Regions from separate parts of the Streptomyces sp. NPDC052042 genome, predicted to be linked through region 1. Evidence: predicted binding sites of a transcription regulator. Region 1 holds the regulator's gene; the other holds the start of a gene.
What was found. The regulator HrcA, encoded in region 1, represses chaperone genes, less so after heat shock. The targets are predictions, from matches to a motif close to TTNGCACTCNGNNNNNCNGAGTGCNAA.
Positions count from the first base shown of each region.

Region 1 (5,380 bases):
GCCCTCGGGGCCGACGACGAGCACGATCTCGCCCTGGGCGGGGAGTTGGACGGTGGCCAGCGGTTCGCTGTCGTGGTCGCGTTCCTCGTGCAGGACGGCGGCAAAGTCCGCCGCGGCCAGGAGCGCGGCGGCCTGTTTGGTCGTCAGCGCGTCGGCGACCTCGGGGAAGCGCACCCGGCGCGACTGCTTGCCCGCCTCCCGGGCGGTGGTGCGCCATTTCGCCAGGGACTTGAGGCCGCGGTCGCCCTTCCACTGGGTGATGCAGCGCGATGCCTGCCAAGGCACGATCGCGTCGACACCGGTCTCCGTCATTGTCTCCACGGCGACCTCGCCCCGGTCGCCCTTGGGCAGGGCCTGGACGACGGTGATCCGCGGGGCGGGCGGCGGTTCCTCGTGGACGCCCGCCAGGCCGGTGACGACGAGCCGGTCCTTGCCCTCGGCCGCGCCCACGACGCCTTCCACCCAGTGGCCGTGGCCGTCCGTCAGCACGACGCCCTCGCCGGGGCGCAGCCGCTTCACCGCGACGGCGTGCCGCCCCTCGGGCCCGTCCAGGACGAACTCGGGCCCTTCGGGGACCTGTTCGACGACGAAGACCGGTGCGGTCACCGCGTGCTCCCTGCGTTCAGCGCCGTCCGTGCGGCGTCCAGTTCCTCGGCGAGCAGGCCGATCAGCCGTCCGGCGGGCAGCTCGCGGGCCATCCGGTGGCCCTGCCCCGCCCACAGCGCCATGCCCTGGGCGTCCCCGGACGCGGCCGCCGCCTTGCGCAGTCCGGCGGTCAGGTAGTGGATCTGGGGGTAGGCGGCGGGGGCGTAGGGGCCGTGCTCGCGGATGAAGCGGTTGACCAGGCCGCGGGCGGGGCGGCCGGAGAACGCCCGGGTCAGGACGGTCCCCGCGAACAGCGGGTTGGTCAGCGCCTGCTTGTGCAGCGGGTGCGCGCCCGACTCCGGGCAGACGAGGAACGCCGTGCCGAGCTGCGCCGCCTGGGCGCCCGCGGCGAGTACCGCGGCGATCTGGGAACCGCGCATCAGCCCGCCCGCGGCGACGATCGGCAACTCCACGGTGTCCCGCACCTGGGCCACCAGGGAGAGCAGGCCGATGCCGGTGCCGTCGTTCAGCGGGTCGTCGCGATGGGTGGACTGGTGTCCGCCCGCTTCCACGCCCTGCACGCAGACCGCGTCGGCGCCCGCCCACTGGGCCGCCTGGGCCTCCTCGGGCGTGGTCACCGTCACGATGGTGTACGTGCCGACGCCGGCGAGCGCGTCGAGGGTGTCGCGGGTCGGGCAGCCGAAGGTGAACGAGACGGCCGGGACGGGGGCGTCCAGGAGTACGGCGAGCTTGGCCTCGTAGCCGTCGTCGCCCCCGGCGGAGTCCGGGTCGCCGAGCGGGGTCTCGTACCAGGAGCCCTCGCCCGCGAGCTGCTGCCGGTACACGTCGACGGCGCTCGGGTCGGCGACGGCGGGCTGCGGCATGAAGAGATTGACGCCGAAGGGCCGGCCCGTCAGCGTGCGCAGCCGCTTGATCTCGTTGTACATGCCGTCGGCCGTCTTGTATCCGGCGGCGAGGAAGCCCAGCCCGCCCGCTTCCGAGACGGCGGCGGCGAGCTCCGGGCGGGACGCGCCTCCCGCCATCGGCGCCTGCACGATCGGATACCGGCAGAGACCGGTCAACACGGATGACATGACCGCATCGTGTCACGACTTGTGCGCCCCGGCGTGCACGGGGACGCGGCCGTGCGCCGTTCTCCGGCGGCGGGAGAACGGCACACGAAGACCGCGGAAGGGCACGAAGGGGCGCACGGAACGACCCCGTGCGCCCCAGCCCCGTCAGCGGCCGTTGAAGGCGTCCTTCAGCCGGGAGAACAGGCCCTGCTGGCCCGGCTGGAACTGGCCGGTGGGCCGTTCCTCGCCGCGCATCTTCGCCAGGTCGCGCAGCAGTCGCTCCTGCTCCGCGTCGAGCTTCGTGGGGGTCATCACCTCGACGTGCACGATCAGGTCGCCGCGTCCGCCGCCCCTCAGATGGGTGATGCCGCGTCCGTGCAGCGGGACCGACTGGCCGGACTGGGTACCGGGCCGGATGTCGACCTCCTCCAGGCCGTCGAGCGTCTCCAGCGGAACCTTCGTGCCGAGCGCGCCCGCCGTCATGGGGATGGTGACGGTGCAGTGCAGATCGTCGCCGCGGCGCTGGAACACCGGGTGCGGCAGTTCGTGGATCTCCACGTACAGGTCACCGGCCGGGCCGCCGCCGGGGCCGACCTCTCCCTCGCCCGCGAGTTGGATGCGGGTGCCGTTGTCGACGCCCGCGGGGATCTTCACGGTGAGCGTGCGGCGCGACCGGACGCGGCCGTCCCCGGCGCATTCCGGGCACGGGGTCGGCACGACCGTGCCGAAGCCCTGGCACTGCGGGCAGGGCCGCGAGGTCATGACCTGGCCGAGGAAGGACCGGGTGACCTGCGAGACCTCGCCGCGTCCGCGGCACATGTCACAGGTCTGGGCGGAGGTGCCGGGTGCGGCGCCCTCGCCGCTGCACGTGGTGCAGACGACGGCCGTGTCGACCTGGATGTCCTTGGTGGTGCCGAACGCCGCTTCGGCGAGGTCGATCTCCAGCCGGATCATCGCGTCCTGGCCGCGCCGGGTGCGCGAACGGGGCCCGCGCTGCGCCGACGTGCCGAAGAACGCGTCCATGATGTCGGAGAAGTTGCCGAAGCCGCCCTGTCCGAAGCCGCCCGCGCCGCCACCGCCGCCGGAGGCGGAGAGCGGGTCGCCGCCGAGGTCGTAGACCTGCTTCTTCTGCGGATCCGACAACACCTCGTAGGCGGCGTTGATCTCCTTGAACCGCTCCTGGGTCTTCGGATCGGGATTCACGTCCGGATGAAGCTCGCGGGCGAGCTTCCGGAACGCCTTCTTGATCTCGTCCTGGGACGCGTCGCGGCGTACGCCGAGTACGGCGTAGTAGTCCGTGGCCACTTACGACTCCGCCAGGATCTGTCCGACGTAACGTGCCACTGCGCGTACCGCTCCCATCGTTCCGGGGTAGTCCATGCGGGTCGGTCCGACCACGCCGAGTTTGGCGACGGCCTCGTCGCCCGAACCGTAGCCGACCGTGACGACGGACGCGGAGGTGAGCCCCTCATGAGGGTTCTCGTGTCCGATACGTACGGTCATGCCCGAGTCCGTGGCCTCGCCGAGCAGCTTCAGCAGCACGACCTGCTCCTCCAGCGCCTCCAGCACCGGCCGGATCATCACGGGGAAGTCGTGTCCGAAGCGGGTGAGATTGGAGGTGCCGCCGATCATCAGGCGCTCCTCCGTGTCCTCGACCAGGGTTTCGAGCAGGGTGGAGAGCACGGCGGACACGGCCCCCCGGTCCTCGCTCTCGAAGGATTCCGGCAGGTCCTGCACCAACTGCGGGACGTCCGAGAAACGGCGTCCGACGACCCGGCTGTTGAGGCGGGCCCGCAGATCGGCCAGCACGGCCTCGCCGAGCGGGCCGGGGCAGTCGATCATGCGCTGTTCGACCCTGCCGGTGTCCGTGATCAGCACGAGCATCAGCCGGGCGGGGGCCAGCGAGAGCAGTTCCACGTGCCGCACCGTCGACCGGGTCAACGAGGGGTACTGCACGATGGCGACCTGCCGGGTCAGCTGGGCGAGCAGCCGGACGGTGCGGCTCACGACGTCGTCGAGGTCGACCGCGCCGTCGAGGAGGTTGTGGATGGCGCGGCGCTCCGGCGACGAGAGGGGCTTGACGCCCGCGAGCCTGTCGACGAAGAGCCGGTAGCCCTTGTCCGTGGGGATACGGCCGGCGCTGGTATGGGGCTGGGCGATGAAGCCCTCGTCCTCCAGGACCGCCATGTCGTTGCGAACGGTCGCCGGGGAGACCCCGAGCTTGTGCCGCTCGGTGAGTGCCTTGGAACCGACGGGCTCCTCGGTCCCCACGTAGTCCTGAACGATGGCGCGCAGCACTTCGAGTCTGCGTTCGCTGAGCATTGCGCGCACCTCCAGGTGGTTTCATCGACGGTTCCGGGGCCGTGCCCGGTTCCTTCCCCAGGGGTCCTCCTGGCACTCTGTCGGCCCGAGTGCCAGCCACCCCCCGGTCAGTGTACGGCGGTCGACTGGGGGCCTAGCAAGGGTGACCGGCCACGCGGTCGCGAGACCACGCGGGCCGTTGCCGATAGCGTCCCGGTATGGACACCTCTTGGGAAGAGTTCGGCTGGGAGCGGATCGGTCACGGTATGGGCCGGCGCCGCCTTCCCGGCTGGGACGCGACGACCGCGCTGGTGGCGGGTGCGCGGGGCGTGCTGCTCCTCGACACCGGGTCCACGCTCCGCGAGGGCGCCGGGATCCGGGACGGGGCACGGGCCCTGCTCGGCCGGGAGGTGACGCATATCGCACTCAGCCACCCCCATTTCGATCATGTCCTGGGCACCGCGGCGTTCCCGGGCACCCGGGAGGCCGGGGACGTCCGGGTGTACGGCGCGGCCGGCCTGACGGACCTGCTCGGCAGCGGGGACGGGGCGGCCGCCCTGCGCGACGACGCGGTGCGCCACGGGGTGCCCGGGCCCGACGCGGCCGAGGCCGCCGCGGCGCTGGTGGCGCCGCGTCACGAGGTGCGCGACGAGCTGACGCTCGATCTGGGCGGCGGCCGTCGGGTGCTGTTGGCGAATCTGGGTCCCGCGCACAGCGGCCACGATCTGGTGGCAGTGGTCCCCGGCTCCCCCACCGTGGTGTTCTGCGGCGACCTGGTCGAGGAGTCCGGCGAACCGCAGGCCGGCCCGGACGCGGTCCCGGCCCGCTGGCCGGCCGCGTTGGACCGGCTGCTGGCACTGGGCGGCGAGGACGCTGTGTACGTGCCGGGGCACGGGGCGGTGGTGGACGCCGCGTTCGTCCGGGACCAGCGCGACCGGCTGGCGGCGCTGCACGGAGGGCCGGCGGGCGTCTGAAGGATGGCGGGAAGGCGGGGCCTTCGGCGTGTCGTGAGCCGTTCCCGTCCTATCGTCGTGCGATGCGCAGCTACCAGCCGGACCTGACCCCGCCGTGGAAGAGGTCCGCCCCCGTCCCCGAGGTCCCCGCCGAAACCGATCTGGTCGTGGAGGAGGTCTCCACCGGGTTCTGCGGCGCGGTCATCCGCTGCGAGAAGACGGCCCAGGGGCCGACGGTGACCCTGGAGGACCGTTTCGGCAAGCACCGGGTCTTCCCGATGGAACCGCGCGGCTTCCTGCTGGAGGGCACCGTGGTCACGCTGGTGCGGCCGAAGGCGGCGGCCCCGGCACGCCCCGCGCGCACGGCCTCCGGTTCGCTCGCGGTCCCCGGGGCGCGCGCCCGGGTCGCCCGCGCGGGGCGGATCTATGTGGAGGGCCGGCACGACGCCGAACTGGTCGAGCGGGTCT
Region 1 is NZ_JBIUBU010000001.1:773,877-779,256, forward strand. Features, by position in the region: gene ACIHCL_RS03360 (16S rRNA (uracil(1498)-N(3))-methyltransferase) at 1-606, opposite strand, end outside; gene ACIHCL_RS03365 (nitronate monooxygenase) at 603-1,679, opposite strand; gene dnaJ (molecular chaperone DnaJ) at 1,824-2,963, opposite strand; gene hrcA (heat-inducible transcriptional repressor HrcA) at 2,964-3,980, opposite strand; gene ACIHCL_RS03380 (MBL fold metallo-hydrolase) at 4,178-4,933, shown strand; gene ACIHCL_RS03385 (DUF3097 domain-containing protein) at 4,996-5,380, shown strand, end outside.

Region 2 (5,380 bases), on a different contig from region 1:
GGCATCGCCGTCGCCTCCGCGGCCGGGGCCAACGCGCTGCCGGTCGCCGAGTTCACGCTCGCCGCGATCCTGTTCGCGAACAAGCGCGTCCTGCACTCCGCCGACCGCTACCGCGCCCTGCGCGCCGAGCACGACTGGCTCACCGAACTCGACGGTTCCGGCAACTACCACCGCACGGTGGGGATCATCGGCGCCTCCCGCATCGGCCGGCGCGTCATCGAACTGCTGCGCCCCTTCGACCTGGACGTCCTGCTGTACGACCCGTACGTGGACGAGGCGGAGGCGGCCCGGCTCGGCGTACGGCTCACCTCGCTCGACGAGCTGTGCGCGGACAGTTCGGTCGTCTCGGTGCACGCGCCGCAGCTCCCGGAGACGTACCACCTCATCGGCGCGGCACAGCTCTCGGCCATGGCGACCGGGACGACGCTGATCAACACCTCGCGGGGCTCGCTGGTCGACGAGGAAGCGCTGCTGCCCGAGCTGGTGTCGGGGCGGCTGCACGCGGTACTGGATGTGACGGACCCCGAACTCCCGGCCGCGGACTCGCCGTTGTACGAGCTGCCGAACGTCCTGCTCACCCCGCACGTGGCGGGTTCGCTCGGCGGTGAGCTGCACCGGATGGCCGACCAGGCGCTGGACGAGCTGGAACGGTACGTGCAGGGGCGGCCGTTCGCGGATCCGGTCCGCGCGGGGGCGCTGACGCGCTCGGCATGACCCCGGCGGGCCCGCCGCCCGCCCCTCCCCCGGCCCGTGGCCCCGGTCACGGGCCGTTCGCCTGCCCCAGACCGGGCAGGCCGGGCGGCACGATCGGCCGTTCACGGCGATCAGCACGCGCAGGACGCGCCCGTTCAGGTGCGCGGGCCCGCGGCGGTGTCGGTACACATGCCGAGGCCCGGTACCCCGCGACGGGATACCGGGCCTCAGTGGCCGGAGCCGGAGCTATGTGTCAGTGCGCGTGGCCGTGGCCGCCGTGACCGGCCTCGGCCTCCTCCTCGGCCGGCTTCTCGACGACCAGGGTCTCGGTCGTGAGCAGCAGCGACGCGATGGACGCGGCGTTCTCCAGCGCGGAGCGGGTGACCTTGACCGGGTCGATGACGCCGGCCTTCACCAGGTCGCCGTACTCGCCGGTCGCGGCGTTGAAGCCCTGGCCCTTGTCGAGCTCGGCGACCTTGGAGGTGATGACGTAGCCCTCCAGGCCGGCGTTCTCGGCGATCCAGCGCAGCGGCTCGGCGGCGGCGCGGCGCACGACCGCGACACCGGTGGCCTCGTCGCCGGTCTTGCCGAGGTTGCCCTCCAGGACCTTGACGGCGTGGACCAGCGCGGAGCCACCACCGGAGACGATGCCCTCCTCGACCGCGGCGCGGGTCGCGGAGATGGCGTCCTCCAGACGGTGCTTCTTCTCCTTGAGCTCCACCTCGGTGGCGGCACCGACGCGGATCACACACACGCCGCCGGCCAGCTTCGCGAGGCGCTCCTGGAGCTTCTCGCGGTCCCAGTCGGAGTCCGTGGCCTCGATCTCGGCCTTGATCTGGTTGACCCGGCCCTTGACGTCGCCGGGCTCGCCGCCGCCGTCCACGATCGTGGTGTCGTCCTTGGTGACGGTGACGCGACGGGCGGAGCCGAGCACGTCCAGGCCGACCTGGTCGAGCTTGAGGCCGACCTCCTCGGCGACGACGGTGCCACCGGTGAGGGTGGCGATGTCGCCGAGCATGGCCTTGCGGCGGTCGCCGAAGCCGGGGGCCTTCACGGCGACGGCGTTGAAGGTGCCGCGGATCTTGTTGACGACGAGGGTCGACAGGGCCTCGCCCTCGACGTCCTCGGCGATGATCAGCAGCGGCTTGGAGCCACCGGCCTGGATGACCTTCTCCAGCAGCGGCAGCAGATCCTGGATCGCGCTGATCTTGCCCTGGTGGATCAGGATGTACGGGTCGTCGAGGACGGCCTCCATACGCTCCTGGTCGGTCACCATGTACGGGGACAGGTAGCCCTTGTCGAAGGCCATGCCCTCGGTGAAGTCGAGGTCCAGACCGAAGGTGTTGGACTCCTCGACGGTGATGACACCGTCCTTGCCGACCTTGTCCATCGCGTCCGCGATGAGCTCGCCGACCTGCGGGTCCTGCGCGGAGAGCGCGGCCACGGCGGCGATGTCGGACTTGTCGTCGATCGGGCGGGAGGTCGCGAGGAGCTCCTCGGACACGGCCCCGACCGCGGCGTCGATGCCCTTCTTCAGGGCGGCCGGGGAGGCACCGGCGGCGACGTTGCGCAGACCCTCGCGGATCAGCGCCTGGGCCAGCACGGTGGCGGTGGTCGTACCGTCACCGGCGATGTCGTTGGTCTTGGTCGCGACCTCCTTCACCAGCTGGGCACCGAGGTTCTCGTACGGGTCCTCGATCTCGACCTCGCGCGCGATGGTGACACCGTCGTTGGTGATGGTGGGGGCGCCGAACTTCTTGTCGATGACGACGTTGCGGCCCTTGGGGCCGATCGTCACCTTCACCGTGTCCGCGAGCTTGTTGACGCCGCGCTCGAGGGCGCGACGGGCGTCCTCGTCGAACTTCAGGATCTTCGCCATGGGAGCTGAGCTTTCCTCTCGAACGAACCGCGCCCCCGGCCGCCCGGCTGATCATGACGCACGGGGCCAGGGGCGCGGAACGGAAGCAGACGTGGGTGAATTACTTCTCGATGATCGCGAGAACGTCGCGAGCCGAGAGAACGAGGTACTCCTCGCTGTTGTACTTCACCTCGGTGCCGCCGTACTTGCTGTACAGCACGATGTCGCCGGTCTTGACGTCGAGCGGAAGGCGCTCGCCGTTCTCGAAGCGGCCCGGGCCCACGGCCAGGACGACGCCCTCCTGGGGCTTCTCCTTGGCGGTGTCCGGGATGACCAGGCCGGAGGCCGTGGTCTGCTCGGCGTCGAGCGGCTGGACCACAATGCGGTCTTCGAGCGGCTTGATCGCAACCTTGGTGCTGGCGGTCGACACGATCCGGTCTCCCCCTTCGGAGATCTCACGGGGTTAAGAGTCTGAGTGTGGCGACCAGGTTGATCCGTCGTCGCGGGTGCCGGACCGGCCCGTCGCACAGTACTGCTGGCACTCTCCAGGGGTGAGTGCCAGCACCGAGACTATGACCGCGATTAGCACTCGGTCAAGCGGAGTGCCAATTCGGCCAGTCGTGGCGTCAAGGTTCCCCCCGTCCCGGACCGCGGCACGGCGCAGTCCCGGCCCGTTCCCACCCACGGTTCCGGCCGATCCGGCCGCCCGTGCCTCAGCGGCGGCGGCAACGGCGAATGCCGGGACCCGGACGGCCGAGCGCACCGGCCGCCCGCGCCGCGGTCCGGGCGCGGGCGGCCCCGCGGGCGCGGACAGGGCCCGAGGTTTCCGGCCTCGGGCGGAGAGGGCGCGCTCGCGGGCGGCCTTGCGGCCCAGCCGCTCGACCGGGCCGGCCGGCTGCGCACACCCGGCCGCGACCGTCAGCAGCGCTCCGGCCGGCGTCGCGGCGACCGGCCGGCACGCCCGCGCCCCCGCCCCACCCGGCTCATACGTAGTCCTCCAGCCGGGCCACCGCGTACCCCTGGTCCGTGATCGTCTTCATGACGGCGCGGACCAGGTCGGTCATGCCGGCGCCCCATTCGTTCCGGCCGCGGAAGTGCGTGAGGACGATGTCGCCGGGACGCAGCTTCCCGTCGCCCTCACGCCATTCCATGTGGTCCGGGAACGCCTCCGCGTTCCAGAGCGGTACGGCCTTGATCCCGCAGGACTTCGCGATGCGCAGCGTGTCCCGGTTGTAGTTGCCGTACGGCGGGCGGAAGAGCACGGGCCGCTTCCCGAACCGCTTCTCGATGACGTCCTGCTGTCCGCAGATCTCGCGCCTCTGCTCCTCGTACGAGAGGCCGGGCAGATAGGGGTGGCTGAGGGTGTGGTTGTTGAGGGTGACGCCCAGCCGCTGGGCCTCGCCGAAGTACCCGTAGTCGCCGCCCACCTCGTGGTCGCTGAGGAACGCGCTGTACGGGATGTCCAGCTCGTCCATCATCCGCAGCAGCTCGGGGTCCTTCTCCGCACCGTCGTCCATGGTCAGGAAGACCACCCGGTCCTTGGTCGGGACGGTCGTGAAGACCGGTGGCAGGGAGGCGTCGCCGCCCGTGACCTCGAACCCCTGCCGGGTGGCGACGCGCGGCTTGGCGGCGGGCGGCGGGGGCGCGATCAGCGGCGTACCGGCCAGCCCCCACTTCTTGGCGAGGGCCGCCCGTACCGCCGGGGCGAGCTTCGCGTTCTCGCGCCCCGCGGCCGGGGCACCGCGGTCGGCAGGCGCACCGGCCCCCGCCCGGTACCCGGGGCCGCCGGGCTGTCCGGGGGGCGGCTCGGTGGGCAGCGCGGGGAAGGGGCCCATGGAGGCGCCGGTCCGGAGCTCGGGGCCGGTGTCCATCCGCTCCGCGGCCCCGGAGGCGCACCCCGTACCGACGGCGGCGACCAGAAGCGCGGCCAGGACCGCGCGGGTCGGCCGGCGCCCCGCGGAACACGGCCCGCGGGACACGCGCAGGCCCGGTTCACACGCTGCCATGGCTGATTCTTCCTTTTTTCGCATTAGTCGTATAAATGATGTGGCGTCGCATACTGCCAGCTCACGCGGGGCGCTCCGGTCCGACACCACCGCCGGTCCCGCTGTTCGACCCGACTGGTCCACCACCCCGACTGGCCCACAATGGGACGGGTGAACGCTCTCGCCCCGAACGACCCGGCCGGTACGCCCGGCCCGACCGGACCGAACAACTCGAATGCCACGTTCGGCGCCGCGCCCGGCACCGACGATCCGCTCGCCGCCTTCCTGGCCCTGCGCACCCCCGAGGGGGCGGCACTGCTGGACGAGCTGCGGTCGTACGACCCCTCCCGGGAGCTGGCCACCGCCACCCGGCTGCGCCGCTCGCACCCGGCCGCCCTGGTGTCGGCGGCTCTGGGACAGGCACGGCTGCGGCAGCGTGCGGTGGCGAAGTTCGGTGCCGAGGACGCCTACCGGATGTTCTTCACCCCGAACGGGGTCGAGCAGGCGACCCGCACGTCCGTGGCCACGCATCGGGCACGGCGCTTCGCCGCGGCGGGCGGGGTGCGGAGCGTCGCGGACCTCTGCTGCGGGATCGGCGGCGACGCGATCGCCTTCGCGCGTGCGGGCATCCGGGTCCTCGCCGTGGACCGGGACCCGCTGACCGCCGAGGTGGCCCGCGCCAACGCCGACGTGCTCGGCCTGGCGGACCTGATCGAGGTGCGGTGCGCCGATGTCACCGAGGTCGACACCTCGCCGTACGACGCGGTCTTCGTCGACCCGGCCCGACGCGGCGGGCGGGGACGGGTCTTCGACCCCGAGGCGTACTCACCGCCGCTGTCCTGGG
Region 2 is NZ_JBIUBU010000002.1:380,387-385,766, reverse strand. Features, by position in the region: gene ACIHCL_RS07030 (hydroxyacid dehydrogenase) at 1-714, shown strand, start outside; gene groL (chaperonin GroEL) at 947-2,572, opposite strand; gene groES (co-chaperone GroES) at 2,673-2,981, opposite strand; gene ACIHCL_RS07015 (polysaccharide deacetylase family protein) at 3,535-4,590, opposite strand; gene ACIHCL_RS07010 (methyltransferase domain-containing protein) at 4,708-5,380, shown strand, end outside.
Region 2: the regulator HrcA is predicted to act here: its motif matches at 3,134-3,160, upstream of groES (co-chaperone GroES).